DNA from 2 places in the Arthrobacter phoenicis genome. Region 2 is predicted to be linked to the other one. Evidence: riboswitches for the same ligand, from Rfam matches in the RefSeq annotation. Region 2 holds a riboswitch; the other holds the start of a gene.

Region 1 (3,392 bases), 2.7 Mb from region 2:
CTCGTGGATCGCGAAGGCCCGGCCGCGGCCCAGCGTCGCCCCGGCGTGGGAGAGCATGGTGTCGCGCGCCGGGGTCCGGACGGCCTTGCCGAAGCGTTCGGTGATCACCAGGGCGGAGGCCTGCCAGAGGGACCCGGCGAGGGCCAGCAGCGGGACGGCGACGGCGGTCAGGGCGTACCCGGTGATGGTCAGCGGCCAGTACTTGCGCGTGCGGTCCGCCAGCGGCCCGGTTCCGAGCCGGAGGACCAGCGCCACGGCCTCGCCGACGCCGGTGATGAAGCCGACCATCACGGCGCTGGCGCCGAGGGTGGCCAGATACGGTCCGGTGATGGCGCGGGCGCCCTCGTAGACGACGTCGGCCAGCATGCTGACCACACCAAAGGACAGGACGAAGCCCATCGGGCCGAACCGGTTTTCCCGGCGCGCGGCCGTTGCCGGCGCGGCCTGTGCCGGCTGGTCGGAGGAGCTCACAGCAGCCCGCCCAGGATAAGGCCGGCGGCGGCCGCACCGACCGCGGCGAGGGCCGTGCCGAGGCCGTTGACCAGCGCCAGCCCGGACCGGCCGGACTGGACCAGGCGCACCGTCTCGAAGCTGGCGGTGCTGAAGGTGGTGTAGCCGCCCAGGAACCCGGTCCCGGCGATCAGCTGGAGTTCCGCCGGTGCGGCGTGGGCTCCGACGGCCCCGGCGATCAGGCCGAGGAGGAAGGAGCCGGTGACGTTGACGACGATGGTGGCCACGGGGAGGGCGGCGCGGACCCGGCTGCGGATCAGTCCGTCCAGCAGGAACCGGGAGGCTGCGCCGAGGCCGCCGGCCAGGCCCAGCAGGGCGACGGTGACCAGGCTCATTCGGGTGCCCCCTGCCGCGCGGAGGCCAGCCGGATGCCGGCGAAGGTGGCGAGGAAACCGCCCACCAGGGAGGCTCCCACGTACGCCAGCGCGTCGAGGGAGCGGCCGGCGGCGAGCAGTCCGTTGCTTTCCAGGGCCAGGGTGCTGTAAGTGGTGAAGGCGCCCATGAACCCGGTACCCAGGAGCAGCCGCATGACGCGCAGCCGTCCGGCGTCGGGGCCCCGGCGGATCAGGGCCTCCAGCAGCAGGCCCAGCAGGAATGCCCCCGCCAGGTTGATCACGAGCGTGGGCAGCGGCCAGCCGCCGGGGGCGGGCAGGATGGAACCGAGCCCGTAGCGGGCCAGCGTTCCGGCGATCCCGCCGGCCACCACCAGCAGCAGGAAGCCCGGGTGCAGGTGCAGCGGGCGCCGGCTGCGTGCCGGCTCCTGCGCGGAGTGTCCGGTGCCGGGGGCGACGGCGTGGGTGCCGTCCGGCCGGGCGCCGGGAACGGTGTCCGGGGTGCGGGGTTCCATTACCGGTCCTCCCGCGCGTGGTGCCGGGGCTGCGGGGCGAGCGGGACCACCAGGACAGGGCGGTGCTGGCGGTGGGTCAGGTGCACCGCCACCGAGCCGACCAACAGCTCCTCGAAACGGGCGCCGAGGCCGCGCTCCCGCGTCCCGACAACGATGATCGAGGCGCCGCTGGCCTCGGCGAGCCGGCCGAGTGCCCGCGCTGGGTCCCCGGCCAGGGCGACAAAGGACCAGGGCACGCCGCCGGCGTCCAGGGTCTCCCCCAGCCGGTCCTTCAGCGCCGCGGCGATCCCCTCGACGTCGTCGTCGATGCCGTCGGGATCGATCGGCCGGGTCCCGTCGTGGCCGGCCTGGTCGTCGGCGAGGTAGCTGCTGACATCCACGTAGGCGCAGATCAGGGGAACACCCAGGCTGAGGGCAAGCTCGGCGGCCCGGTGGGCGACGGCCTGGGGCTGTCCCGGGACCGCGCCCATGACGACGGGCCCGGCGATGCGATCGACGGGGCCGGAGGTGTGTTCGGAAGCGGAATGCTGCCCGGCGGCGGGGTCCGCCGGACCGGGGACGGGTCCTGTAGGTGTCATGATGCTCCTGTCCTGTGGCGTCTGTGTGAGGCGTCGCGGCGACGCGGCTGTCAGCACGGGTCACCCACCTTCGTTGGTGCAAAGGCAGGAACCATCAGCCAGGAGGCGGTTCGAACGGGGTGCGGAGTGCAGGCCGTTCCGGCGGGATCCATCGCCGTGTTCAGAGATTACACGCCGCACCCGGCCCCGCGCCACGCCGCACCGCAGGGCGGACGGCCGGTTGAGTAGCCCGACGGCGGCGGGTGCGGCTCCGGGTCGCCCGCCAATCGTTTCGCCGACGGCCCGCTGTTCTGTGACACGCTGGTGGCATGGACCTGGAGGTGAACCATTCCCTGACAATCCCGGCGTCGGAACTGCGCTGGCGGTTCTCGCGTTCCTCCGGCCCCGGCGGCCAGCACGTGAACACCTCGGACAGCCGGGTGGAACTGTCCTGGGATATCACCGGATCGCCCTCGCTGCGGGAAGACCAGCGGGAGCTGCTGGCGCGCCGGCTGGAGGGCCGGCTGACCGGCGGTGTCCTGACCGTCGCCGCCTCCGAGCGCCGGTCCCAGCTCCGCAACCGGGAGGCCGCCGCGGCCCGCTTGGCGCACCTGCTGGCGGAGGCGCTGGCGCCCGGGCCCGCTGCCCGGCGCAAAACCTCCCCCACCCGCGGCTCCACCCGGCGGCGGCTGGCCGGGAAGAAACTGCGCTCCGCGACGAAGCAGCAGCGCCGCCGGCCCAGCGCCGAGTAGCCGGGAAGGCACCCGGAATTTTCGGGCTACCGAAATTCAAGGGGAACTCACAGGCTTCACGCGGGAGCGGAGCCTCCGCGGCATGGCACAGTTTTTGAACCGGGTACCCCGTTGCTCCTCCACCCGGAGGCGCGGAAACGTCTTCCCCGGCGGTCCCGAGAGGAGCTGACCGTGACCCTGCTTCCGCACCGGAGCGCGCACCGCCGCACTGCACGGGCCGCCTTCCTGCTCGCCCTGCTCCTCACCGCGGTCACGGCCTGCCAGTCCCCCGCCGCCGCGCCGCAACGGACCGGGACGCCCGGGCACATCTTCGTGATCAACCTTGAGAACAAGGGCTTCGACCGGGTCTGGGACAGCGGTTCCCCCGCCCCCTACCTGGCCGGTACCCTGCGCTCCCAGGGCGTCCTGCTGGACAGCTACTACGGCATCTCCCACAACTCGCTGCCGAATTACCTGGCCCAGATCTCCGGCCAGCCGCCAAACACCAGCACCGAACATGACTGCCACACCTACACGCCCTTCAGCGGCACGGGGCTGGACTCCCAGGGCCAACTGCTGGGCGACGGGTGCCTCTTCCCGGCCGACGTTCCCACCCTCGCCGGCCAACTGGACGCGGCGCACAAGACCTGGCGCGGCTACATGGAGGACATGACCTCCCCGTGCGAACACCCTGAAACGGGCGCCGTGGACACCCACGTCGCCGCCTCCGCCGGCGACCAGTACGCC
Region 2 (3,392 bases):
ACGACTGAAGCGAAGCCTTTCGGGCCGAACCACATGGCGGTGATTTGTTCGCCGAAGCTCAGCTTGGCTCCGATGAAGGACACGAGCAGGGCAAGCGGCCTGGCAACGAGCAGGGCGAGCAGCCCGAAAATCCAGCCGGCGAAGGAAATATCGCCGAAGAGGAAGGTCGGGGTGATGAGGGCACCAAAGACCATGATGGCTGCCAGCTTGAGCAGCTCGGTGACCAGCTCGCCGAACTGCTCAAAGTCGTGCCGGAGCTCCTTACCGAGGGTGGCTACGGTGATGCCCGCGGCAAAGGCGCCCAGGAAAAGGTTGGCATGCGTCGCCTGGCAGATGGCCAGGACCAGGAGGCCGATGGACACCGCAAGCAGCGGCTGCATCGACTGGATGGCCTGCAGGAAGGGCAGCCGTTCGAGTCCGAGCACGATGACGGGCACGACGACGCCGACGGCGATGCCGAGGACGATTTCGAGCAGCAGCTCCTCGCTGGTGGTCTTGCTGCCGCCGGCTGCGGCGAGGAGTATCAGCACAATGGGCAGCGCCAGGCCGTCGTTAACGCCGGATTCAACGTTCAGCAGGTGCCGAAGCCGGCCGGGGACTTCCTCCCGGCCAACGATGGCGGCGGCGAAGACCGGATCGGTGGGGGCGAGGATGGCCCCGAGGAGGAACGCTTCCAGCCACGGCAGCCCGACGAGATAGTGGGCGAAGACAGCTGTCAGGGCGAGGGTCAGGGGCAGGCCGAGGAGCAGGGCGCGGCCGGGCAGGCGCCAGGCCGCGCGCAGGTCCCGGAACCCGACCCGCATCCCGTCGGTGAAGAGGACCGAAAACAACGCCAGTTCCGCCAGCCCGCTAACGATCGGATCTCCCGGTGTGACGGTGATGAATCCGAGGGCTCCGGGTCCCAGGAGGAAGCCGCCCACGAGGAAGAGCACGGCCGTGGACAGCACGGTTCGATGCGCCCGTTCGGAGATGAGCACACCGATCAGTAGCAGGACCGCGAAGGACAACAGCAAGGCAGTGGCCACAAAGAACTCCCATTTTTCTTTCCCAGTGCTCACCCAAGCTCCGGTGCGGAGCGCGGGACGCTAAGACGAATCTAGACCACGCGGTTCTCATCTCAGGAGGGGCGAGGGGCAACTCATGGAGACTGGACAGATGCGGAGGCCGAAGCACGTGCAGAACCGTCCGAGAACTCCGGGCAGGTGCAGGTGCAGGTGCGGTTGCGGGCCGTACTCCATGACTGGCCGTTCTTCTGGGAGTTGGGTAAAGCTTGGGGCGGGATGAGAGGGCGAGAGCTGATGCGACGGCAATGGTCCCGACCCCTCCGGTGGACATGAGCACCACGACCACCCACGGGGCAGTCGCGTGCAGGCCGGGGGTGACACGGGTGCTAAGCCTGACGGTCGCGGAGGCGGAGGTAGCTGTGAAGAGCGCTCTGTTGAGAGCTGGTCGGTGAAGAGCAGGAGGAGCCGGGTGCCGGCGGCGACCGCGGCGACACCCAGGAGTGCGACGGTCAGGGCCTGGCGCTGGGAGGAAAAACTGGGCGGAACTCAGGGCCTGTTATTGGTGACCGGTTTGGGCGAGAATTGAGGTGGTGATGAGGCTCGCCGCAAACCGCATCCGGACGATGCTGATGGCCCCTACGTGATCAATGCTTGATGATTGCGGGAGGTGGAGGCATTGTCCAAACTTGTGGTCCATGTGATCTCAACGGTCGGCTCGGCTATCCGTGAGGAACCCGACGGACCTACTGCAATCGCCCGTGGAAAAACGGACCTGCGTGATGGATGGCCGGTGGGGTGGGGCCGGGTAGAGAAAACCCTTACCGGGAACGGCGGGGAAGCCCAGGCCCTTGTCCTGATGCGTGAGCCGGCTCTTCCCGGTGTCGACGTCCTCGCCCGGCCCGTCGCGGTCCTGCATCTGGGAGGCGATGATCCGGTCGATGAGATTCTGTGCGTCGCCGAGGAAAAATGCTTCTCGCATCTGACAGACAGGACCGACCTGCCGCAGTGGCACGCCGAACCGGAAGCCTGGGCGTCTGCACTGGACCGGATGTTACCGGGGGCACGGCATCCGGTCGTCGGCTGTAGCCCCACGCTCGAGGCCGACCACCTGGTCGATGAGGTGTGCGCGGCATACCTGCGCGCGACCGGCTGGGTGGACTGACCGGCAAAGAAGGTGATGAGGCGTGAATTCATCATTTGATGCTCCGCTGTCGGCGGTGGACCTGACGCGGTTCGGCCGCGCCCGCTGGCTTCCGCCGTATGGGGAGGGCAACGGTCTGGACGCGCTCTTCTGGGCCTGCCTGGCCGAACTTCCGCACAGAATGGTGCCCAGTGCCTTGGAAGCCCTCCGTGAGGAGGACATCCCGGGCTGGGCGGCGCCTTTGAAGAAACCGCGGGTGCTCCCGCCGGTCAGGGCCGGGGAGGAGCCCTATCAGCTGTGGGTCGCGACCCTGCGGTACAACGGCGGCGAGGATGTCCTCATCCGGGTCCTGAATGACTCGCGTTGAGGGGCCAATGTTGGCTGCGGAAGCCATAAGAGCCATAGAGGAACACCCGATCACGTCGACCGGTTCGGCTGCATGCGTAAAGGCCGGGCAGGGCCCCTTGCGGGTCAAAGTAGACGTGCGGGGTCTGGGGCAAAGCTCGTTTCAGGCACTGAGGGTGTTGCTGGTTGCTGATGTGCTCCGGCGTCTGGCTGAGGACCTGCATGGCATCCAGGTGCTGCTGGCCGTCCTCGATGACGGTAACGGACTGCCGGCTGGCCCAGGTGACTGGAAGAAGGCGTCGCTGATCGGGGAGCCGTCAATGCGCAGCCACTCCGAATCGGAGATTGAGGCGTTTCTCCGCGGGCCCGCAGCTGCCGTCATCAGAGCCGCAGCACCCGCAGGGACCGTCGCCAGGGCACCCGTGCCAGGGCAGATCCTGGAGATCGGCGCGGTGCAACCTCCTGCTCCGTGCGGAGCGCCGTTCGACTCCAGCCTGCCCGGCGACCACGATCCGCTCGCGCTTCGCCTCTGCATCCTTCGCTTCCCCTACGCCAGTCCCGCCGTTCTGTCGCGGGCCAGGCTCCACCGGGCTGGGGAGACCTTGCAACGGTGGCGGTTCAAGGTGGCCAACTGGAAGGACATGCCGGCCGCGCCGGCTGTGCCTGAAGTTCTAGCAGCCGCCGACCATGCTCTTAGCTCCGACTTGAACACGGCCGCAGTGCTGACCCTGCTTCATCGGCTCGAAACCGACCAGAGCCTGGCCTCGGGCGGCAAGTTTGCGACCTTTACCCGCCTGGACCGCGTGTTGGGGCTGGAACTGCTCCGCATGGTGGGCAAGGCCCGCTGGTAACCGCGCCCGTTCGGTCACTTTCCCGGGATAGCGGGCAGATGTGGAGCGGTG

What was found. Region 2 has a riboswitch for fluoride ahead of ABC337_RS12945 (inorganic diphosphatase). Riboswitches for the same ligand answer to the same signal wherever they lie in the genome.
Region 1: another riboswitch for fluoride. It lies ahead of ABC337_RS00195 (universal stress protein); the one in region 2 lies ahead of ABC337_RS12945 (inorganic diphosphatase).

What each region holds. Positions count from the first base shown of each region.
Region 1 covers NZ_JBDFMK010000001.1:37,191-40,582, forward strand. The annotation lists gene ABC337_RS00180 (MFS transporter) at 1-471, opposite strand, end outside; gene crcB (fluoride efflux transporter CrcB) at 468-845, opposite strand; gene ABC337_RS00190 (fluoride efflux transporter FluC) at 842-1,357, opposite strand; gene ABC337_RS00195 (universal stress protein) at 1,357-1,935, opposite strand; fluoride riboswitch at 2,014-2,100, opposite strand; gene arfB (alternative ribosome rescue aminoacyl-tRNA hydrolase ArfB) at 2,244-2,666, shown strand; gene ABC337_RS00205 (alkaline phosphatase family protein) at 2,838-3,392, shown strand, end outside.
Region 2 covers NZ_JBDFMK010000001.1:2,741,071-2,744,462, forward strand. The annotation lists gene ABC337_RS12940 (cation:proton antiporter) at 1-1,025, opposite strand, end outside; fluoride riboswitch at 1,585-1,650, shown strand; gene ABC337_RS12945 (inorganic diphosphatase) at 1,681-2,166, shown strand; gene ABC337_RS12950 (hypothetical protein) at 2,189-2,512, shown strand; gene ABC337_RS12955 (cysteine--tRNA ligase) at 2,667-3,341, shown strand; gene ABC337_RS12960 (phosphatase PAP2 family protein) at 3,356-3,392, opposite strand, start outside.